4 regions of the Roseburia rectibacter genome follow, and region 1 is predicted to be linked to each of the others. Evidence: predicted binding sites of a transcription regulator. Region 1 holds the regulator's gene; each other region holds the start of a gene.
What was found. Region 1 encodes Rex, which represses fermentation and respiration genes when NADH is low (regulators of the CRP and FNR family bind a similar motif). Its sites were predicted from a motif close to ATTGTTAANTANTTAACAAT; they were not measured.
Positions count from the first base shown of each region.

Region 2: H8S51_RS16195 (acetyl-CoA C-acetyltransferase) is a predicted target of Rex. The motif match lies at 3,266-3,285, and genes of this name have one in related genera.
Region 3: H8S51_RS14580 (enoyl-CoA hydratase-related protein) is a predicted target of Rex. The motif match lies at 1,554-1,573, and genes of this name have one in related genera.
Region 4: H8S51_RS10815 (iron-sulfur cluster assembly scaffold protein) is a predicted target of Rex. The motif match lies at 5,200-5,219, and genes of this name have one in related genera.

Region 1 is NZ_CP092473.1:2,077,201-2,083,305, reverse strand. Features, by position in the region: gene H8S51_RS09880 (NAD(P)H-hydrate dehydratase) at 1-1,271, opposite strand, end outside; gene H8S51_RS09875 (redox-sensing transcriptional repressor Rex) at 1,358-2,011, opposite strand; gene abc-f (ribosomal protection-like ABC-F family protein) at 2,136-4,073, opposite strand; gene H8S51_RS09865 (NADP-dependent isocitrate dehydrogenase) at 4,070-5,281, opposite strand; gene H8S51_RS09860 (GntR family transcriptional regulator) at 5,296-5,955, opposite strand; gene H8S51_RS09855 (beta/alpha barrel domain-containing protein) at 5,966-6,105, opposite strand, start outside.
Region 2 is NZ_CP092473.1:3,540,973-3,547,077, reverse strand. Features, by position in the region: gene H8S51_RS16210 (mannitol dehydrogenase family protein) at 1-270, shown strand, start outside; gene H8S51_RS16205 (HD-GYP domain-containing protein) at 364-1,656, opposite strand; gene H8S51_RS16200 (cell wall hydrolase) at 1,881-3,020, shown strand; gene H8S51_RS16195 (acetyl-CoA C-acetyltransferase) at 3,367-4,548, shown strand; gene H8S51_RS16190 (3-hydroxyacyl-CoA dehydrogenase family protein) at 4,642-5,514, shown strand; gene H8S51_RS16185 (acyl-CoA dehydrogenase) at 5,544-6,105, shown strand, end outside.
Region 3 is NZ_CP092473.1:3,141,377-3,147,481, reverse strand. Features, by position in the region: gene H8S51_RS14585 (response regulator transcription factor) at 1-657, shown strand, start outside; gene H8S51_RS14580 (enoyl-CoA hydratase-related protein) at 728-1,531, opposite strand; gene H8S51_RS14575 (pyridoxal phosphate-dependent aminotransferase) at 1,711-2,889, shown strand; gene H8S51_RS14570 (A/G-specific adenine glycosylase) at 2,956-4,143, shown strand; gene glf (UDP-galactopyranose mutase) at 4,584-5,747, shown strand; gene H8S51_RS14560 (glycosyltransferase family 2 protein) at 5,763-6,105, shown strand, end outside.
Region 4 is NZ_CP092473.1:2,280,367-2,286,471, forward strand. Features, by position in the region: gene H8S51_RS10785 (YhgE/Pip domain-containing protein) at 1-255, opposite strand, end outside; gene H8S51_RS10790 (hypothetical protein) at 370-822, opposite strand; gene H8S51_RS10795 (Y-family DNA polymerase) at 819-2,348, opposite strand; gene H8S51_RS10800 (HI0074 family nucleotidyltransferase substrate-binding subunit) at 2,595-3,029, opposite strand; gene H8S51_RS10805 (nucleotidyltransferase family protein) at 3,010-3,291, opposite strand; gene H8S51_RS10810 (GGGtGRT protein) at 3,436-4,446, opposite strand; gene H8S51_RS10815 (iron-sulfur cluster assembly scaffold protein) at 4,465-5,157, opposite strand; gene H8S51_RS10820 (YARHG domain-containing protein) at 5,306-6,105, opposite strand, start outside.

The DNA of each region.
Region 1 (6,105 bases):
GTTACGGTATGTTCGTCTTTTAAGACACATACAACGTGATATTCTTTTGCATAATCCGCAGCAGTCTGAAGCAAATGATGCTGGATCTCACTGACTGTTTTTCCGGTAAGCCGGCTCATCTCTCCGGGATGAGGTGTGATCACTGCCGGGATTTTAAAATTTTTCCAGATATCTGCCTCTGGTAAGTCATTCTGCTCTGCTATCAGATTTAACGCATCCGCATCAAAAAGAATTGCTTTCTTTTCCTGTGACGTTCCATATTCTAACACAAAATTTAATATCTGTGCAGCAGTTTTTTCTTTCCCAAGCCCGGGACCTGCCACAATGGCATCTGCCCAATCAAAAGCCTCCTGTAATACAGCCTTCCCCGGAGCAGCATTTTTATCATAAGTAGTAAGAACCGCCTCTGGAACACAGCTCTGTAAAATAATCCTGTTTTCTTCCGGCGTCAGCACACGCACCAGACCGCATCCTGTGGCGTAAGCAGCTTTTGCAGATAAAACTGCCGCCCCTGCCATATTGACACTTCCTGCGATCAGCAAAAGTTTTCCATAGCTTCCTTTATTAGAATGACTTTTTCTCTCCGGGAGCAGCAATATATCTTTCGTTTCCAATGCCATTACTGACGGTGTCTCTCCCAGCCAGCTTTCTTTCGTGATACCGATATCACATACGATCACTCTGCCGGCATATTCATTTCCCGGCCAGAGAATACTGCCTAATTTCGCAAATGCGAATGTGATCGTGATATCTGCACGAAATGCCATACCAAGGACAGCACCTGTATCTGCAGAAATTCCGGATGCAATATCCACTGCCACTTTTTCTCCCGGAAGTGTATTCATACAACATAATATGTCTGCATAAGTACCAGTCACGTCTCTCGACAACCCTACACCAAATAGTGCATCTATGACAGTTGTTGGTCTGATCTGTTCCGGTAAATCCGTATAGACAGGAACACCATATGCATTTAAAATATCCTGCTGGATTCTGTTTTGCTCCGAGCAATGATCTTTATTTCCAGCAAAAACAACTGTAACAGTATGTCCCTCCAGAAATAAAAGGCGGGCGATCGCAAGACCATCTCCACCATTATTTCCGCTACCGCATACGATAAGAACTTCTGAGAGATCGACTTTTTGCTTATGGAGTTCATTTACAAATGTTATTGCTGCACGCTCCATCAGAAGAAGTCCCGGAACCTTAAAATGTGAAACGGTATTTGCGTCATATTTTTGCATTTCCCTGCTGTTTACAAGATACTTCATGATAATAAACCCCCTGTTATAAGCAAAAAACGCCGCACAAAGATCTGTGCGGCAGCTAATTGCTTCCTGAATTTATGGCACCCTTTTCAGTTGCCGTTTTTTTCTGCTTTTTTGTTTCTGACAATGTTGTAAGATAACTGCATCAAACTGTCGGAAAGATGTACATTCTCTACAACAACATTTTTATCAATGAGCTCCAGGTCTACATGCGCAAAATTCCAGATTGCGCGGATTCCAAGTCCGACTAGTCTGTTTGCAATGGCATCAGCCTTTTCCTTTGGCATAGTAAGCGCCGCAATATCCACCTGATTTTCTGCACAGAAACTCTCTAATTCATCCAGCATGCGGATTTTGATTCCACGCACGGTCACACCGTCCAATGCAGGATTTACATCAAACAGTCCTATGATCACAAAACCAAGTTTTTCAAATTTCACATAGTTTGTAAGTGCCTGTCCAAGATTACCTGCACCCACCACAATAATATTGTGTCTTTCATTTAAACCTAATATCTTACCGATTTCCTCATATAAAAACTTTACATTATAACCATAACCCTGCTGGCCAAAACCACCAAAATTATTCAGATCCTGTCTGATCTGGGATGCGGTCACATTCATTCGTTTACTCAGATCATTGGATGATATACGTTCTACACCGGCATCTAAGAGTTCTCCGAGGTAGCGGTAATAACGCGGCATTCTCCGGATAACTGCCTGTGATATTTCTTTTTCCTGCACAAAAGGTTCCACCTTTCTTACGTTCTCTCGTTTATTATAGTGATTTCCCCTGTGTCTGTCAATGTGTGAAAAATTTAACTATCTTTTTTCAATAAGATATTTTCTGTTTTGTCAGGAAATATCATCAATCAGTTCCATCTAACTGCATTGACAGCTCTTCCCAGGTTTCATAGCAGGTTTCCAGTCGTTCCCTGCACTCCTGCTGTCTTGCTGCAAGCTCATTTAATTTTGCGGAATTAACTGCGTTTTCCGGCTTTGCACATTCTTCATCGATCATGCTTATTTCACTTTCAAGTGCGGCAATCTCTTCCTCGGCTTTTTTTAAACTGTTTTCAATTTTACGAATCCTTGCCTGCTCTGCTTTTTGTGCCTGCCAGTCGAGCTTATTAACGGCATCATCCTGTTTCTTAGGCTGCACATCTGAAGTTTCTGGCTGTTTCACATACAACTGCGTCATAATATCATGTTTTTCCAGATAATAATCATAGTTTCCGATATAATTTACAATTGTTTCACCTGTCAGCTCCAGGATTCTTGTTGCTGTCTGATTGATAAAATAGCGGTCATGTGAAACAAAAAATACCGTTCCTGTATACTGGTTTAATGCAGATTCCAAAATTTCCTTGGATGTAATGTCCAGATGGTTTGTCGGCTCATCTAAAATAAGAAAATTAGCATCTGAAAGCATCAGTTTTGCCAGAGAGACACGGCCTCTTTCACCACCGCTTAAATCTGAGATCCGCTTAAACACATCATCATTTGTAAATAAAAAGGCTGCCAGTACATTGCGGATCTTTGTGTTGTTCAGCTCTGGATAAGCATCTGAGATCTCTTCAAATATGGTTTTTTCCATATGTAAAAGCTGATGTTCCTGATCGTAATATCCAATGTGAACATTCGAACCAAGTGTTACCGTACCACCATCTGCCTGTATCAGATTATTGATGATCTTTAAGATGGTCGTTTTCCCGGTTCCGTTATTGCCGATCAGTGCTACCCGCTCCCCACGTTTAATCTCGAATGAGATATCCGAAAACAATGTAACCGGCGGATATGATTTTGCAAGACCTGACACCGTAAGGACATCATTTCCGCTGACCACATTTGGCTCTAACACGATCTTAATGTCTGTATTGTCCTCAACCGGTTTTTCAATACGTTCTATCTTGTCTAACATCTTTTCGCGGCTCTCCGCACGCTTGATGGATTTTTCACGGTTAAACGATTTTAACTTTGTGATAACTTCTTCCTGATGTCTGATCTCACGCTGCTGATTATAATATTGTTTTAACAGATCTTCACGGACTTTTGCTTTCTTCTTCGCAAAATCCGAGTAATTTCCCTGATATACATAAGCCTTATGCTGGAAAATCTCAACTACTTTCGTGACAACTCTGTCTAAAAAATAACGGTCATGAGCCACGATCACAACAGCACCTTTGTATGCACGCAGAAAATTCTCAAGCCATCGGATCGATTCCATATCCAGATGGTTTGTCGGCTCATCTAAAAGTAATACATCCGGCTTTGTGACTAAGAGTTTGCCAAGCGAAACCCTGGTTTTCTGTCCTCCGGACAATTCATTCATCTGCTTTGTTAAATCTTCGTCCGAAAAACCAAGTCCTTTTAAAATACCGGTTACTTCACTCCGGTATGCATATCCGCCCTGCAGTTCAAATTCGTGGCTCAGACGATGATAAACCTCCATCAGTTTTTCCAGTTCCCCACCGGTCTGCTGATTCATTTCTGACTCCATATTGCGGAGTTTCTGTTCCATTTCAAGGATGTCAGCTCTTGCATTAAGAACTTCGTCATAAATGGTTCTGTGCCCCGATACATCCTGATACTGTGCCAGATAACCGATTGTTTTATCTTTTGCAAGGATCACTTCACCGGTATCGGACGTTTCTTCGCCCATAATAATTTTAAGCAGCGTAGACTTGCCGGCACCATTGATGCCGACAATCGCTGCTTTTTCGTTTGCTTCAATATGAAAACATACATCTTTTAAGATCTCATCTGTTCCAAAAGACTTTGAGATACTCTGACATGACAAAATCATTTTAAACTTTCCTCTAATGTTGTTCTGATTGCCTTGATGAAATTTTCGCTGTTTAATACAACCGGATTCGGATTTGTAGTAATCAGCGCAAGGTCTTTTGTCATTTTACCATCTTCAATGGTCTTTATACAAGCCTTTTCAAGTTTTTCTGCAAAATCAGATAATGCCTGGTTAGAATCAAGTTCTCCACGTTTCTTAAGTGCACCTGTCCATGCAAAAATAGTTGCAACAGAGTTTGTGGATGTCTCCTCACCTTTTAAGTGTTTGTAATAATGGCGCTGTACCGTTCCATGTGCAGCTTCATATTCATAATATCCATCCGGGGAAACTAATACAGAAGTCATCATGGCAAGTGAACCAAATGCACTTGAAACCATATCACTCATGACATCTCCATCATAATTTTTACATGCCCAGATATAACCACCCTCAGACTTCATTACACGTGCAACTGCATCATCGATCAATGTATAAAAATAGGTAATACCTGCTTTTTCGAATTTTTCTTTGTACTCTGCATCAAAGATTTCCTGAAAAATGTCTTTAAAGGTATGATCGTATTTTTTTGAAATCGTATCCTTTGTTGCAAACCACAGATCCTGTTCTGTATCCAGTGCATAATTAAAACAGCTTTTTGCGAAACTTTCAATGGAATTGCAAAGGTTATGCTGTCCCTGAACAACGCCTGCTCCGGTAAAGTTGTGGATCAGTTCTCTCGTCTCTGTACCATCTTCCGCTGTATATACCAGCTCACATTTGCCTGCTCCAGGAATCTTCATCTCAGTTGCTTTATATACATCGCCATATGCATGACGCGCGATCGTGATCGGTTTTTTCCAGTTCTTTACACATGGCTCGATCCCTTTTACAACGATCGGTGCACGGAATACCGTTCCATCTAACATGGCGCGGATCGTACCATTCGGGCTTTTCCACATTTCTTTTAAATTATATTCAGTCATGCGGGCTGCATTTGGTGTGATCGTTGCACATTTTACAGCAACACCGTATTTCTTTGTTGCATTGGCAGAGTCAACGGTAACCTGATCATTTGTCTCATTACGATGCTCTAATCCAAGATCATAATACTCTGTTTTTAAATCAATAAACGGCAGAAGTAATTCATCTTTGATCATTTTCCAGAGGATTCTTGTCATCTCATCTCCGTCCATCTCTACCAGTGGTGTTGTCATTTTGATTTTTTCCATTATGTTCTCCTTTTCTATTGAAATAAATTGTCCCATCCGTAATTGTCCATATTGTGAATGGTGTTCATCATATGCTCATTTGCAAGTTTTTCTGCCAGATTGGCATCATGTTTTTTTAATGCTTCCACAATCTGTCTGTGTTCCTGATTCGATTGCACAGAACGTTTTGGATCTGCAAGTGTGATTTTACGTACACGCTGCACGTAATGATGAAAATCAAGCAGCACATGTTTCAGCTCTTTACTGTCAGAAGCGTTATATAAAATCTCATGGAAACGGTTATCTAATTCCACGACTTGTTCTGAATTTCCTTTTGCTGCATGGAAATCAGACAGATATATATTTTCATCCAGTTCATCTAACTGCTCTTTTGTGATATTGTCCGCAGCCCACTTTGCACACAGTCCCTCCAAACGTGACCGTATCTCGTAAATATCCTGAATATCTTTCTTGGAAATACCTACAACATAAGCACCCTTATTCGGAATGATGGTGACTAATCCTTCCAGTTCAAGCTGGCGGAGCGCCTCACGCACCGGAGTACGGCTGACGCCTAACTCTTCGCCGATATTTTTTTCCTTCAGTTCTTCGTCTGTCGCATATTTTCCGGATAAAATATTCTCACGGATCGTATGGAACACACGGGAACTTAAGGAATAATTATCCTCTCCCATATATGACACCTCATGCTCCTATTGTTACATTTAATTCCTTACAGCATTTTTCAATTTCTTCTACTAATTCCTTATCCGTCAGTACCGTAACACGTCCATCCTCATACTGCTTGTCTACCCAGACTTTTACTTTTTTTACAAGTTCTGAGT
Region 2 (6,105 bases), 1.5 Mb from region 1:
CTCCGTTACCTTCTTGCAGTAGATGATGCAGGAAAAGAGTTTACACCAAGCAGTGATCCAATGCTTTCGGTTATGCAGGAGAAACTGAAAGATGTCCATTTATCAGATCCGGACAGTGCAGATGGAAAACTTTCTGACATTTTATCAAATGATACTTTATTTGGATGTGATCTTTATGAGGCAGGAATTGCGGAAAAAGTAATAAAAATGTTTAAAGAGATGTTAGAAGGACCGGGTGCAGTACGGAAGGTGCTGAAAAAATATCTCTAGTTCATCAGAAAAAAGACATGACAGTGATCGGAAATCCTGCCATGTCTTTCTTTTTTATCGTAATGGAATATTTGCGGAGTGCGTATTCTATTATTAACGAAGTTTCATTTTTTTGCGTGTCTTTTTTTGTGTCAGTGATTTTTCTGTGCCGGCATTCTGTGGGATCACGGAAGCACTGCTCATTAAAGCACTTGCAGCTTTCTGTTCCAGCTCACTTTGCTTGTGCTGGGCAATCTGAAGTTTAACCTTGCGGAAACGGTCTGCCGTTTCTTTGATATAGGCATCAGAGACAAATTGTTTGACAGAATCTTTGTCTAAAGCGATGCGGTTGTCCATAGTTTTCATGATATCTGTGATCTTTAAAGATTTACTGATCACCGGGTCACTTAAATCGTATATCATGTTTGTGGAAAACTTCAGTACCATCGGATGAAGAAAATCAGCCGGATTCTCTGCAAGCACAAGGGCTTTTTCTCCATCGGAAAGATCAACACATGCACCGGTCGGAAGAATATGGATACATTCTGCTAAAGCGGAAAGTACGAGCGGATTGTAGGTGGCTTTATCCTTTTTCAGACGTCCCATGGCAGCAATTTCTGAAATTGGCGGTTTGTTAATGTTCATTGCGGTCAGATGGTCAAATTCGTCCGCTACTGCTAAAATATCGACGAGAAGACGGATATTGTCTGCCGGTTCTTTGACTTTTAAAGTACGGCTGTTTTTAAAAATGATCTGCTGGATGATATCAAGCGTATGTACCGGGAATTTATAATCACCACGGTCCGGGCGGAGCGTTTCATAACCGCGCTCTAAGTTGAGCTGGATAAAATCCTTATCTGCTGTTGTAAGGTCATCCCCCTTGTCTAACACTGTCTGTGGTACATACAGATAACCAAAATCGTAGAGAAGCGCAGCTGTGATAAGGGCTGTCTGTTCTGCAGCAGGCAGATGCATCTGATTTGTGATCATCGCACAGAGAATGCCGACACTGATGGAATGTTTGTAAACAAAATCTGCAGAACTTCGCAGGTTTTGTGCAAAATTTAATTTGTGATCAAGACTGCCGTAATGTGTCTGGATGTCCCGGACGAGATCGCTCAGCGAAACAGGTGCCTGATTGGCCTGCAGACGATCCATATTTTCTTTTAGTTTAAAAACATATATCGTCTGGAACTGTTCGAATTCAAGATCCTCTCTGGAAAGAGGCGGTACCGGCTCTGCCGGCTCAAGAATAAAAATACCGATCAGACCAAAGTTTTCGATACTGTTAATACCCTGCATGGTTAAAAGTGTGTCTCTTTCATAAAGAAGAACACCCATCTTATTGTAGATTGGTTTTGCAAGTCTCATGCCGGGTTTTAAATCTGCTGTTTTTACAAATTGCATAGGTAAATCCTCCCCCTGTGATGATTATCAGGCTTTTTTATACCATATCCAGACACCAGATGCCTGAATATTCCCCCAATAATGGTATGTGAAAAAATTAATATTCATATTGTGCTTTACATGCTATAATACCATATTAATAGAAGAAATACAATGAACGAAAAATACAACAGCAGCCGAAAGGTTACTGTTCAGCCGAAAGGAACAGCATGAGACACAATTTTTTGAGAAGAATCCTGGGAGGAATACTGACCGGCTGCATGCTTGTTACGGCAACTGTCCATGCAGGAACGACACAGAAAGATATTGATAAGGCAAAAGACCAGATCACAGACCTTAAGAAACAGAAAGAAGATGCGAAAGATCAGGTGGACAGCCTGACCAATGAAAAACAGGGGTTGGAGAGCGACCTTAGCGGACTGAATGGACAGTTAAATACGATCACTTCCGATATGAACCAGTTAGAGCAGCAGGCAGCACAGAAAGAGGACGAGATCAATACGGCGGCGGAAGATCTGAAACGTTCCGAGGAACGATCAGCAGAGCAGTATGAAGATATGAAAGTGCGCATTCAGTATATTTATGAAAATGGCAATCAGTCTGTATGGGACATGCTTATTCATGCGTCCTCCATCGCAGAATTTTTAAATCAGGCGGAATATACAAGTGCAATCAATCAGTACGACAGAAATATGCTTACGGCATATCAGGAGCTCACGGAGCAGATCAAAGAACAGAAAAAGGAACTCGAGAAGCAGAAGGAAGAACTGACTGTATTACAGCAGGAAAAACAGAAAGAGCAGGAAAAAGTCAACAGCCTGATCGAGGATACGCAGAAGAAGATACAGGAATCCAGCGAGAAAATTGAAGATGCACAGTCCGATGTGGAGTCGATCGATGCAAAGATCAAGAAAATGATCGAATACGAAAAGCAGCTTGAGATACAGAAGGCAAAAGAGGATGCTGCGCGCCTTGCAGCCATCAAAAAGCAGGAACAGGAAAACAGGTCGAATGTGACATACGCACCGGCCCAGAGCGATGCGTATCTGTTAGCTGCCATCATCCAGTGTGAGGCATGGGGCGAGCCATATGATGGAAAACTTGCGGTGGGCAGCGTGATCATGAACCGTGTCAGAAGTTCCTATTTTCCGAATACAGTTTCCGGTGTGATTTATCAGGGAGGGCAGTTCTCTCCGGTTGCCAGCGGTCGTCTTGCATACCGTCTGGAGCAGGGAGTTGCTTCCGATTGTATGAGTGCAGCACAGGCGGTGCTGGGTGGAACGAGCACAACAAATTGTCTGTATTTTCGTGTGAATAACGGCATAATAGAAGGAACAGTTATAGGTAATCACGTGTTTTATTAAACAAAATGATAAAATGATAAAAATTTAACAAAAAACCCCGCAAAATGGAGCAAAAAGGATGTGGAAAATTGTTTACAAAGATGAAAAATAAAGAAAGCTATTGCAATTAATTGTGAAATATGTTAGCATATGAAAGTACAAGAAATGCAGAAAAATAGCTGATTACATAGCAAATAAGCTTTTAAAAATGAAAGAGAAAAAAGATAAATTTCAATCGGAAGTTTGAATTTATTTTTTTAAAAAAGATTGTTAAAAAATTAACAGCATTTTTCGGCAAAATGAAAGAGAAAGAAACAAATTCTCTGCAAATGCAGAGCTTTGTGTTAAATTGAAAGGAGAATTCAAAATGGCAAAGAAAGTAGTTTTAGCAGGTGCTTGCCGTACCGCAATCGGTAAAATGGGTGGAGCATTAAGCAATACTCCAGCAGCAGACTTAGGTGCAATCGTTATCAAAGAGGCTTTAAGAAGAGCAAACGTTAAACCGGAGATGGTTGACGAGGTAAAAATGGGTTGTGTAATCCAGGCAGCTCAGGGTCAGAATGTTGCACGTCAGGCAGCAATCAAAGCAGGACTGCCAATCGAAGTTCCGGCAATCACGATCAACGTTGTTTGTGGTTCTGGTTTAAAATGTGTCAATGATGCAGCTACCATGATCATGGCAGGTGAGGCTGATATCGTTGTTGCAGGTGGTATGGAAAACATGTCTATGGCACCATATGCTATGACAAAAGCTCGTTTTGGATATCGTATGAACAATGCAACGATCATTGATACAATGGTAAATGATGCATTAACAGATGCATTCAATCACTACCACATGATGATCACAGCAGAGAACGTATGTGATAAATATGGCATTACAAGAGAAGAACTTGATGAGTTCTCAGCAAACAGCCAGCAGAAATGTGAGAAAGCAATTGCTGAAGGCAAATTTGATGATGAGATCGTTCCGGTTCCTGTAAAAGTTAAAAAAGAGATCGTTGATTTCGTAAAAGATGAGGGACCACGTCCTGGCACAACTGCTGAGTCTTTAGCAAAATTAAAATGCTGCTCTGGTAAAGAGGGCGGACTTGTTACAGCAGGTAACGCTTCCGGTATCAACGATGGTGCAGCAGCAATCGTTGTTATGAGCGAAGAGAAAGCAAAAGAACTTGGTGTTACACCAATGGCTACATGGGTAGCAGGTGCTCTTGGCGGAGTTGAGCCAGAGATCATGGGTGTTGGTCCTGTTGCTTCTACAAGAAAAGTATTAGCTAAAACAGGTTTATCCATTGATGATATGGACTTGATCGAAGCAAACGAAGCATTCGCAGCTCAGTCTATCGCAGTAGCAAGAGATCTGAAATTCGATATGTCAAAAGTAAACGTAAACGGTGGTGCAATCGCATTAGGACACCCGGTAGGTGCTTCCGGATGCCGTATCCTTGTTACATTACTGCATGAGATGCAGAAGAGAGACGCTAAGAGAGGTCTTGCTACACTTTGCATCGGCGGTGGTATGGGATGCTCTACAATCGTTGAGAGATAATAGTTTTTTATAGTAATTCCCGGGGAATGACTTCCCGGGGATTGCATTTTTTAAACATACAGTTAACATAATTATTTTCAGGAGGTAACCGAAATGAAGGTTGGCGTTATTGGTGCAGGAACTATGGGACAGGGCATTGCAAAAGCATTTGCTCAGGTAGAAGGATATGAAGTAGCACTTTGCGATATCAAGCAGGAGTGGGCTGAAGGCGGAAAAGAGAAAATCAAAAAAGGTTATGCAAGATTAGTAGAAAAAGGAAAAATGACACAGGAAGCTGTTGATGGCATCCTTGCAAAAATCACTCCAGGTTTAAAAGAAGACCTTTGCAAAGACTGTGATCTGATCGTAGAGGCAGCTTTCGAGAACATGGAAGTAAAGAAAACTACTTTCAAAGAATTAGACGAGATCGCAAAACCAGATTGTATCTTCGCTTCTAACACATCCAGTCTTTCCATCACAGAGATCGGAAACGGATTAAACCGTCCAATGGTTGGTATGCATTTCTTCAACCCGGCAGACCGTATGAAACTGATCGAGGTTATCGCTGGTGTGAATACTCCGGATGAAACTGTTTCCGCTATTAAGAAAATCTCTGAAGAGATCGGAAAAACTCCGGTACAGGTTAATGAGGCTGCTGGTTTCGTTGTAAACCGTATCTTAATCCCAATGATCAACGAAGCAGCATTCATCAAAATGGAAGGAGTTTCCGATATCGCTGGTATCGATGCAGCTATGAAACTTGGTGCTAATCACCCAATGGGACCGTTAGAGTTAGGTGATTTCATCGGTCTTGATATCTGCCTTGCTATCATGGATGTACTTTACAAAGAGACAGGCGACAGCAAATATCGTGCATGCCCACTGATCCGTAAGATGGTTCGTGGTGGTAACCTTGGAGCAAAGAGCGGCAAGGGATTTTATGTATACAATGCTGATCGTACAAAGACTCCGGTCGATGCTCAGTAAAATAAATATTTATGGAGGAAAATTAGATCATGGATTTCACTTTAGACAAGAAACATGAAATGGCGCGTTCCTTATTCAAGGAATTTGCTGAAACAGAAGTAAAACCGCTTGCACAGGAAACAGATGAGACAGAAGCTTTCCCGGCAGAAACGGTTAAGAAAATGCAGAAATACGGATTCATGGGAATCCCGGTTCCGAAAGAATACGGCGGACAGGGTTGTGATCCTCTTACATACGTTATGTGCGTAGAAGAGTTATCTAAAGTTTGCGCAACCACAGGTGTTGTTGTATCTGCACATACATCTCTCTGCATCGATCCGATCATGACATATGGTACAGAAGAGCAGAAACAGAAATATGTAAAACCACTTGCAACAGGCGAGAAGTTAGGTGCATTCGCATTAACTGAGCCGGGTGCTGGTACTGATGCACAGGGTGCACAGACAAAAGCTGTTTTAGATGGTGACGAGTGGGTATTAAACGGATCAAAATGCTTCATTACCAATGGTAAAGTTGCAGATGTTTATATTGTAATCGCTATCACAAGCATCACAGAGGACAAGAGAGGCAGAAAGAAGAAAAACTTCTCTG
Region 3 (6,105 bases), 1.1 Mb from region 1:
ATTGTTTTATGTAAGGAAAGTTTAGATGGGCTGTTAAAAATGATCGAGCAGAACAATCATGTCGGAATCCGCAGTGCGGTGGAATTTTTCTATGAAGAAATGGGAAAAAGGGGAATCTGCGGTGAGACAATGACGTTGAATATCAATTATCTTCTGTTCCAGCTGATCCATCTTGCCTGTGAGCAGGATGATGATGTGAATCAGGAAAAAATCTTAAGGCTGATCAGTGAAAGCAGCTTTGAGACCGGGGTAAAGAGAGGAAGTAAGGCACACCTGACACGTTTTGCCTGTGAATATGCAGACTATCTTTCACAGCTTCGGAAAAATGTTTCCAGAGGTGTCTTAAGTATGGTAGAAAAAGAAGTGAAAGAAAATTTTGCATCAAATATCACGTTAAAAAGTCTGAGTGAAAAATATTATGTCAACAGTGCATATTTAGGACAGCTGTTTCGAAAAAAATACGGACAGTCGTTTAAAGATTATCTGAATAATTACCGGATGGAACAGGCAGCAGACTATTTGCTTCATACAGATAAGAAGATCGCACAGATCGCAGAAGATGTGGGCTATCGTGACCTTGATTATTTTGTAAACCGTTTTATACAGGTAAAAGGCTGTACACCGGCAAAATTCCGGAAGAACATGTTACAAAATTAAAATAGCAGAAGTACAAAAAAGGCACTGGAAGCATCTAAGCTCCAATGCCTTTTTATATTTTAGAAAAATCCTAGAAATCTGTTAAATCAGCGGCTCTTCTCTCTAAGAAAGCAGTCATGCCTTCTTTTTTGTCGTGGGTAGAGCAGGTTACGCCGAATAAGTTTGCTTCCATCTCAACAGCGTTCTTGATGTCCATATCATAACCGTTGTTGATAGCTGCTTTTGCAACGGAAACAGCATAGCTTCCTTTGGAGATGATTTTCTTTGCCATAGCTTTTGCTGTGTTCATTAACTCTTCCGGAGCAACTACTTTGTTTACAAGACCGATGCGGTAAGCTTCTGCTGCATCAACGGAATCACAGGTAAAGATCATCTCTTTTGCGCGTCCCATGCCTACTAAACGGGCAAGTCTCTGTGTACCGCCGAATCCAGGAATGATTCCAAGACCTGTTTCTGGCTGTGCGAAAGTAGCGTTGTCAGATGCGATACGGATATCACATGCCATGGAAATCTCACATCCACCGCCAAGTGCAAAACCATTTACAGCTGCGATCGTTACCTGACGCATGTTCATTAATTTGAAGAATGGTACGGAAGCTCTCATACCGAAAGCTCTTGCCTCTGCTGCGGTAAAGTTTACCATCTCAGAAATATCAGCGCCTGCTACGAAAGATTTGAATTCGTTGCCTTTCTTGTCAGGACCACCTGTTAAGATTACAACTTTGATGTCGTCTCTTGACTCGATCTCAGTTAAGGCTGTGTTTAACTCGTCTAAAGTCTCGCTGTTTAATGCGTTTAATGCTGCTGGTCTTGAAATTGTAAGAACTGCAATCTCCTCAGCAACTTCCAGTTTTAAATTGTTAAAATCGCTCATCGTTTGGAACCCTCCTGAATAGTTTGATAAAAAATTAACAATATACGTTATTAATAGCGTACAGCTTTTCCTAGAATTTGTCAATAGATTATGGGAAAAATTCACTATAAATTCGGTAGAAAAAGTGCTATGATAGGTGGTATGATATTTTGACAAAGATACAGAAAAGAGGAAAAACCATGGGCACAAGCAAATCATACTTATCTAAGGTAGTAAAGGAGATGCCGGATTCAGGGATCAAGGACTTTTTTGATATTGCAAATACGATGGAGGGAGCATTGTCACTTGGTGTCGGCGAGCCGGATTTTCCGACACCGGAACATGTCAGGGAGGCAGCGATCGCTTCTATAAAAAGGGGAGAGACAAAATATACGGACAACCGTGGCACCGTAGAGCTTCGTGCGGCAGCTGCAGAATATCTGGAAAAGTTCGGACTTCATTACGACAGGGAAGATGAGATATTGATCACAATGGGGGCAAGCGAAGGAATAGACCTGGCACTTCGTGCACTGGTAGATCCGGGGGATGAAGTACTGGTTGTGGAGCCTTGTTATGTTTCCTACATTCCGTGTGTAGAATTATGTGGAGGTGTTCCGGTTTCAATTCCATTAAAAGCAGAAAATAAATTCCGTCTGACAAAAGAAGAACTGGAAGAAAAGATCACAGATAAAACAAAGGTTCTGCTGATCTCATTTCCGAACAATCCTACCGGAGCGATCATGGAAAAAGAAGATTTAGAGGCGATCCGTGAGGTTGTGATCGCACATGATATTTTTGTGATCACTGACGAAATTTATGCAGAGCTGACTTACGGCAAAAAGCATGCGTCGATTGCTGCACTGCCGGATATGTATGAACGCTGTGTGGTATTAAATGGTTTTTCAAAGGCATTTGCAATGACAGGATGGCGCATGGGTATCGCAGCAGGTCCGGCGGAAGTCATTTTCCATATGAATAAGATCCATCAGTTTACAACCATGTCTGCAGGAACGACTTCACAGGTGGCAGCCCTTGAAGCACTGACAAGTCCGGTTCGTGACGAAGAGATTGAAGTCATGCGGAAGGAATATGATGAGAGGCGAAAGATCATGGTGGACGGATTTCAGAACATGGGACTTGATGTGACAGAGCCGGAAGGTGCATTTTATGTATTTCCATCGGTGAAAAAGACAGGACTTACCAGTATGGAATTTTGTAACCGTCTGTTACAGGAGCAGAAAGTAGCAGTCATTCCGGGGGATGCATTTGGAAATTGTGCAAAGGGTTATATCCGCTGTTCTTATGCTTATTCCAAAGACATTATCCGGCAGTGTTTGGATAAGATCGCAGTATTTGTCAGCCGGTTTGACTTAAAGTAAAGTGCTGGACTGTGTAAAAATGAGCACAGAAATGAAGAATATTATAAAAGAAAGTTTGAGAGATACATGTTAAAAGATTACGACTTAAAGCAACTGGTATCCCCATTATTAAAGTGGTTTTTAAGCCATGCCCGCATACTGCCGTGGCGTGAAGAACCGACGCCATACAGGGTGTGGGTTTCAGAGATCATGCTCCAGCAGACAAGAGTGGAGGCAGTAAAATCATATTTTGAACGTTTTACGAAGGCATTGCCGGATGCAGGTGCACTTTCTGTCTGCCCGGAGGATGAACTTTTAAAACTTTGGGAGGGATTAGGGTATTATAACCGTGTCCGGAATATGCAGAAAGCTGCTGTGGAAGTCGTGGAAAACTATGGTGGACAACTTCCGGCAGATTATGAAAAACTGTTGAAACTGAAAGGAATCGGTCATTATACAGCAGGTGCGGTTGCGTCTATTGCATATGGAATCCCGGTTCCGGCAGTCGATGGGAATGTGCTTCGTGTTTTAACACGCGTTTCGGCAGATGATACGGATATTATGAAACAGTCTTTCCGGAGTGAGATGGAAGCATTGTTGGAAGAACTGATGCATGGGACTGGTGACAGAAATGAGAAAAATATATTCCCATGGATGGAGGATGCAGTGGATCTGAGGGCACAGGTATATCATGGAAACCTTGCCGGTGCGTTTAATCAGGCGCTTATGGAACTTGGAGCGACAGTCTGTGTGCCAAACGGTGCGCCGTTATGTGAAGAATGTCCGTGGGAAAAACTGTGTGAGGCAAAAAAACAGGGACTGATAGAACAGATACCGGTTAAAAGCAAGGCGAAACCGCGTAAGATCGAGAAAAAAACGGTTCTGATCTTAAGGGATGATCAAAAGGTTGCAATCAGGAAAAGACCGGGAAAGGGACTTTTGGCAGGACTGTATGAACTTCCAAATGTTGAGGGAAATCTGGGGCAGGAGGAAGTACTTTCTCTGGTAAAAGAGATGGGATATGCACCGATCCGTATTCAGCCGTTGGGGGATGCAAAACATATTTTTTCCCATATAGAATGGCATATGACAGGATATGCGGTCCGTGTGGAGGAACCGGAAATGCAGCCACAGGTGCAGAGCGAAAAAATTGGTACAGACGGATTATTATTTGTGGATGCAGAAGATGCGAAAGAAAAATACGCCATACCATCTGCATTTGCTGCTTATGCAAAGTATATGAATATTTTGCTTGGAAATGAAAAGAACAGATAAAAAAGAGGGAGCCGGTGCAACAGCACCGGCTATTCATTATGAAAAAGAGTGTGTATGGAAAGTGAAGTGATTCACTATTTGCTGGGAGGAACCTTGCTTATCTGATAAGCAAGGCTGCCTGACTTACATCAGGTATGAAAAAAAGTTCTATGAAAAATTTTAACTTGTTGCCTTAACTGTGAGTTTAGTATACCGGGGAATTGTGACCGTCGTATGCCTTGTTTGTGAGAAATATGTAAATAAAATATGAACAACTACGGAATATGGTAAGAATTAAGAATATCTAAAGAAAAAATTGATTGGTTTGCAGTGGGAAAATGTGTATAATAAAGTGGCTATGATGTTATGAAAATCGGAAAACAAGAAGGAAAATCGTGCCGAGTTTGCTGGGCATGCTTGCCAGGGACTCGCATTTTCCTTCGGAAAACAAGGAGGATTTTATGTACGATTGTATCGTGATCGGCGCAGGAATTGCAGGTGCTGTCAGTGCGAGAAAACTTGCGGAAGAAGCCGGAAAGAAAGTGCTGGTTTTGGAGAGACGCAGTCATATCGGAGGCAACTGTTATGATGAGCCGGATGCACATGGAATATTAATACATAATTACGGACCACATATTTTTCATACAGGAATCGAGGAAGTGTATCAGTATCTGTCAAGATTTACGGACTGGTATGCATTTGGGCATGAGGTGGTAGCAAAGGTTGGAGATCGTCTGATCCCGGTTCCATTTAATTTAAATACACTTCATATGGTATATGATAAGGAAAAAGCGGATGCCTTAGAGCAGAAACTGATCGCTGCATACGGTGAGGGAAGCCGTGTACCGATCATGAAATTACGTGAAAATGATGATCCTGATATTCGTGAGATCGCACAGTTTGTATATGAAAATGTATTTTTAAAATATACAATGAAGCAGTGGGGACAAAAACCGGAGGATATCAGTCCGGAAGTAACAGGACGAGTTCCGGTGCTGGTTTCCTATGATAACCGTTATTTCCAGGATAAATATCAGGGAGTACCCAAAGAAGGATTTACACCGATGTTTGAGCGTATGTTAGATCATGAGAATATCACGGTTGAGACAGGTGTTGACTGCAAAGAACGGCTACATTTTGAGGAAGATCAGATTTATTTTGATGGAAGACCGTTTGATGGGGATGTTATTTATACAGGTGCACTGGATGAATTGTTTGACTGTCAGTTTGGAAGACTTCCGTACCGTTCCTTAAGATTCGATTTTGAACATTATAATGAAGAATCTTATCAGGGACACAGTGTGGTCAACTATACGGTCAGCGAAGATTTTACGAGAATTACAGAGTTTAAATATCTGACCGGACAAAAAGACACGGATGGAACCACGATCGTGAAGGAGTATCCGTTTGCTTATACAGGAGCGGAAGGAGAAATTCCTTACTATGCGATCTTAGAACCGAAAAACCAGGAACTGTATGAAAAATATCATGCACTTGCAGGCAGACTGCCACATTTTTATCTGCTTGGACGACTGGCAGAATACAAATATTATAATATTGATGCGATGACGAAAAAAGCGATGGAACTTGCCGATGCGATCATGGCAGAAAATACAAAAAACTGATCGGAGGATTTATATATGAAATTAATGACATTTGCGATTCCATGTTATAACTCACAGGATTATATGGAAAACTGTATCAAATCACTGCTTCCGGGAGGTGATGATGTTGAGATACTGATCATTGATGATGGATCAAAAGACAGTACCGGAGACATTGCAGACGCTTATGAGAAAAAATATCCGGGGATCATCCGGGCGATTCATCAGGTAAATGGAGGACATGGGGAAGCAGTTAATGCAGGCATCCGCAATGCGACAGGACTTTATTTTAAAGTGGTAGACAGCGATGACTGGGTAGATGGGGAGGCTTATAAGAAGATTTTAGATAAACTTCGTGAGCTGACCGGCGGCAATCAGA
Region 4 (6,105 bases), 200 kb from region 1:
ATTTTCCTTTAAGCTCTCAATGACCGAATCACCCATATTCACAGTGGTTCCATCATCCATCTGATATCCTGCATCTTCCGTAGCTACCGCAATTTTGATATTTTTTGTATTCGCATACGGATCCCAGTTCGAGTAAATATTAAACCATGCATATAGCGATGGTATGATACAAAGACCTATTGCGATTATCAGTGCAAAAGGATTGCGCACCAGTCTCTTCATATCCCCGCTAAAAATATGCCATATATTTTTCATGCCTCACAAGCTCCTTAACTTTTCCATATTCTTCTTCAATAGCGCAAAAGTCCCTATTATCGGGAAATTATACCATCCGGAATATCGATTGTCAAATTTACCGCTCTTATCCCTTCACTCTGCATCTTTAAATATTTCACCGTCTATTTCAAAAATAAATTGCAGGGGAACTTCCGTTCTATCCTCAAATATAAGTCTGTGATGACAGGTATCTATTTTCCGCACTCTGCCACAGTGTGTAACATAGGCCCCGCCGTCTTTCTTTTCATCCGGCACAAAATAAGTAAGCGTAATCTCCGGTTTTTCCGTAAAATGTTCCAGTAAACAGCGCATTTTTTCATCAAGCTGTTCTTTTTTATCCTCATCAAGTTCTAAAAAATCTTCTGTCCGTCTTGCCGTCTCACGGATTGAATCCTCATGTCCCGTCAGTGCTGCAAAAGGAGAAAATTGCGCTGCTCTGTCTAACAATGCCATCTGCGGATGTTTTACAGAAACATGGTGTGGCAGATGGATGATATCATCATATTTGTGTGTTTCTTTTTCTTTAAACAGATTTTGTTCCCTCATGCTTTGTGTCCCCCGATCTGCCTGTTACGTTCTATACTTGTAGCGCCTTCCTGAAGATTCATCCCCTTTAACATGGCATTTTTCCCATATTTCTTTTTTACACTGAGAACTGCCTCCTGAAGTTTTCTCTCTTTTTCCATTTTTTCCTTTTCCGCCTGCTTTTTTTCTTCTAATGCCGCATAATCCGTAAACAGATCCAACTGTTCAAATGTATCATCCTGTTTTGCTGAAGTTTCATCCGACAGTCTGCAGGCGACAACATAAATCCGGCGGATCAGAAGATCTGGATCTACGATACGGTCATACAACTCCATAACAGCATCCATAATCTGTTTGGTCGATGAAGTCCGGCTTTTCAGATTGATCGTACCGTGAGCGTGTTTTGGCACTTTTCTTCCATAACGGTCAATGGTCACTTCCCCATGATATGCATTTTTACGCTTCGGATCAGTCAGATTATCGATATCATAACCGATGGTAAGTACCATCTGATCTGTAACCAGATGTTTGTCCACAAGATCCAGTACAAGCAGATCCGTCATTTCCCGGACGATCAGCTTTCCCTTTTCAAATTCATATGGACACTGTAATACCTGCCCGGAACTAATGCTGTTTGTCTCCGGCTTGTACGCCTTGATCAGATCGATCGTGGTCGGCTCATACCCCCATGCATGATCGATCAGAAGTTCTGCATTGATGCCAAACATCCTGTATAGCAGATCTTCGTTATAAAAATCCTGTTCCCTCCCCAATGAACAGCGGGCAACATCTCCCATTGTATACAGGCCTGCCGCCTCTAATTTTTTCCGGTATCCACCGCCAACCCTCCAGAAATCTGTCAGCGGTCTGTGATCCCACAGCAGCCGGCGGTAACTCATCTCATCAAGCTCTGCGATCCGCACTCCATTTGCATCCGGTGTCACATGTTTTGCAACAACATCCATCGCAACCTTGCACAGATAAAGATTCGTACCGATACCGGCGGTTGCCGTAACACCGGTTTCTTTTAAAACATCCTGAATCATTTTCTCTGCAAGCTCCCTTGCACTCATCTGATATGTTTTCAGATAATGCGTTACATCCATAAATACTTCATCCACGGAATAAACATGCATATCTTCCGGTGCTACATATTTTAAATAAATATCATAGATCCGGTTACTTTCTTCCATATAAAGCGCCATGCGCGGTGGTGCTGTAATATAAGTCAGTTCCAGTGCCGGATTATTTTTCAGTTCCTTGTCATCTGCTGATTTTCCTGTAAACATTCCACCGGCAATCCGGCTTCTCCGCTCCTTATTGACCTGTTTTACTTTCTGCACCACTTCAAATAATCTTGCACGTCCCGGAATACCGTATGCCTTTAATGACGGTGATACCGCAAGGCAGATCGTTTTCTCCGTTCTGCTCTCGTCTGCCACGACAAGATTTGTCGTCAGCGGATCATATCCTAATTTTACACATTCTACAGATGCATAAAAAGATTTCAGATCGATTGCAATATAAATATGGGATGAATCATTCATGTCCGGACGCCGCCTCTCTTTCTGCTTCTGGTTATAGATATTATTATAGCAGAAAATATGTTCGGTTATCACCCTGTTTTGGAAAAAATTGAAAATATCGGACTATATTAAAATAATGGTACTGATTCTAATAAATCATCCAAAAATAGCCACCTGGATAGTTAGTCCAAATGGCTTATAAAAAATATATCACTTTAATCTATAGATAATCTTTTTCTACAAAATACCCCTCTTCGAAACGTTCTATCAGGCTTTAAAACTGTCTTCTTCCTGCATTCCCTTTTCAAAATACTCTTCTGCTATCATTTTAAATTTATAAAAAACATCATAATACACTGTTGTTATCTTTTCAAAATTTTCTCTTGCAACTGCGCCATCATAATCATGAGCAAGCAGATTTCTTGTTCTCAACATTTGCAGCCAAACATCATCATCAATCAATTTGTTTGAAAATGCCGCCTGTAAATTCGCTCTTGGCGATCCAAGCGCTATATCATTAATACCCAATACTTTGACTAAAATATCCTTCATCACTATCCATGATAAATCAAATGTTAAATTATAATTTTGAGCAGTACCTTCTAACACAAAATCAGCATCCGGGTCTGCTGTTTTACTTTTTTTTAAATTATTCAAACTTCTGCAAAAATTTTTATATCTGTTAATATATTTGTTTTCCATACTTTGCGATATCCTCCAAAAGATACTGGTTTCGAATTGTTTTATATTCCAAAATATCTATCTTACGTAAAGTTTCTATTTTTTCTAGATCCTGTTCAAGTTTATCCATATCCACATCGCCATAAACTACAAAATCAATATCACTATATGGAGTTGCTGTATCTGTTGCGAATGAACCTATAAGAACCAATTTTTTTACACCATTTTTTTTACATATTTCTGCAACTTTTGTAATTAATATATTTACGGGCATTACATTCATGATTCTAAACTAACCCTCCCGTTTCTCAAAACATTTAGAATTCTGATAAAAGTATAAATCATATTCAAATAAATTTATACAGAAAAAGAAACGGGATTCTTGACGATTCAAGAACCACGTTTCTTTCTATAATCTAAATTTATCTTAGAATTTACCAGCTTTGTGAGCTTCCTCAACGGAAACTGCAACTGCAACAGTAGCACCAACCATTGGGTTGTTACCCATTCCGATCAGACCCATCATCTCAACGTGAGCCGGTACAGAAGAGGAACCTGCGAACTGTGCATCAGAGTGCATACGTCCCATAGTATCTGTCATACCGTAGGAAGCAGGACCTGCTGCCATGTTGTCCGGGTGAAGTGTACGTCCTGTACCACCGCCGGAAGCAACTGAGAAGTATTTCTTACCCTGCTCGATACATTCTTTTTTGTATGTACCTGCAACCGGATGCTGGAAACGTGTTGGGTTTGTAGAGTTACCAGTGATGGAAACACCTACGTTCTCATGATGCATGATCGCAACACCTTCCTGAACGTCATCTGCACCATAGCATTTTACAGTTGCACGAAGTCCGTTAGAATATGCTTTCTCATATACAACATTTAATTTTGCAGCTTTGTAATCATACTGTGTCTCAACAAATGTGAATCCGTTGATACGGGAGATGATCTGAGCAGCATCTTTTCCAAGTCCGTTTAAGATAACACGTAATGGTTTCTGACGTACTTTGTTTGCTTTCTCAGCGATACCGATTGCACCCTCAGCAGCTGCAAATGACTCATGTCCTGCTAAGAAGCAGAAGCACTCTGTCTCTTCCTCTAATAACATTTTACCAAGGTTACCATGTCCAAGACCTACTTTTCTGTGGTCTGCAACAGAACCCGGAATACAGAATGCCTGAAGTCCCTCACCGATTGCTGCAGCAGCATCAGCAGCTCTTGTACATCCTTTTTTGATTGCGATTGCAGCACCTACAGTGTAAGCCCAGCAAGCGTTCTCGAAACAGATTGGCTGGATTTTCTTTACCTGATCGTAAACATCAAGTCCAGCATCTTTTGTAATTTTTTCAGCTTCTTCGATAGAGCTGATACCATAGCTGTTTAACACAGCGTTGATCTGGTCAATTCTTCTTTCATATCCTTCAAATAATGCCATTTTCGTCCGTCTCCTTTCCTACTCTTCTCTCGGGTCGATGATTTTAACAGCATCTGCCACACGGCCGTACTGTCCTTTTGCTTTTTCCCATGCAGTGTTAGGATCATCGCCTTTTTTAATGAAGTCAGTCATTTTTCCAAGAGAAACGAACTGATATCCGATAACTTCGTTATTCTCGTCAAGAGCAATACCGGTTACATAACCTTCTGCCATCTCTAAGTAACGAACACCTTTCTCTTTGGTAGCGTACATTGTACCAACCTGGGAACGAAGTCCTTTACCTAAATCCTCAAGACCAGCACCGATTGCAAGACCGTCATCAGAGAATGCACTCTGTGTACGACCATAAACGATCTGTAAGAATAACTCTCTCATTGCTGTATTGATTGCATCACAAACAAGGTCTGTGTTTAATGCTTCAAGAATTGTTTTGCCCTGTAATACCTCTGCTGCCATAGCTGCGGAATGTGTCATACCAGAGCATCCGATTGTCTCAACTAAAGCTTCTTCGATTACACCATTTTTTACATTTAATGAAAGCTTGCAGGCACCCTGCTGAGGAGCACACCAGCCAACACCGTGTGTAAAACCTGAAATATCTTCAATTTTTTTAGAATGAACCCATTTGCCTTCTTCCGGAATTGGAGCTGGTTCATGTTTTGCGCCCTTTGCTACAGGACACATGTTTTCGACTTCCTTAGTGTAAATCATTTTAAGACTCCTTTCACTTAAATAGAACTGTATGTATCAGACTTTGTTATACATTTAACATACCTTACCTATTTTCGCACATTTTGTTGAAATCTACAAGTCCTAATCGAAAAAAATTATCTTTATTCCGTGTATTTGTTTTTATACACTAATCAAAATAATTCAATTCTGAAAAAACTTCCGACCCCAGTCTGCCGGCGTTGCTGATATTTTCCCCATCCACATGAATATATCCTTTTGTTCCGTCTTTGGCACGAACATAGATCCATTCCTTTGCATCGGAACTGATAAAGAATACATCCTGACCGGATGAAACCGTCACCTGGTCTGATGTCTGATCCATAGCCTCCCACAGTGGGAGATCCACATATAATCTGTGCGGTGTGAAATACTGATACCTGTGCATTCCGGTATCCATATACTCTAATTTCCCCGCATCACTGTCATACCACCAGTAGCCATTTAAGTATGCTGTCTCAAGAATATCTGTACGAATTGTTCCATAGATTCCGCTTTGTCCGGTAAAGCCGTTGATACCGCCATTTTTTTCTTTAAAAGGAAAACCAGTAACTTCTCCGGCAAATTCGAGTGTGTTTCCATCATACCGGTAAAAATATGTCACATAATCACCACTCGGCCCATCATCTAAGACAGCAATCTCTAACGAATCATCATAAGCATTAATATCAGTGACATAAAAGCAATCTGTTTCCGGTGTCACCATCGCCGCATATTCGCACAGTTCATATGAAGTTCCATTCACGGTAAGGATACAGGAATACCCTGCATAATCGCCACTCTCTTTCACATCATAACGTATTTCTTCTTCCCTGCCGTCTCCATCAATATCTTCCATAACTTTCTGTCCTGTTTTATACTCTTTCGGATATGGATGTTCGTCTGCATATGTTTTTTCTGCTTCCTGTATCACTTTCAGATTATCTTTCT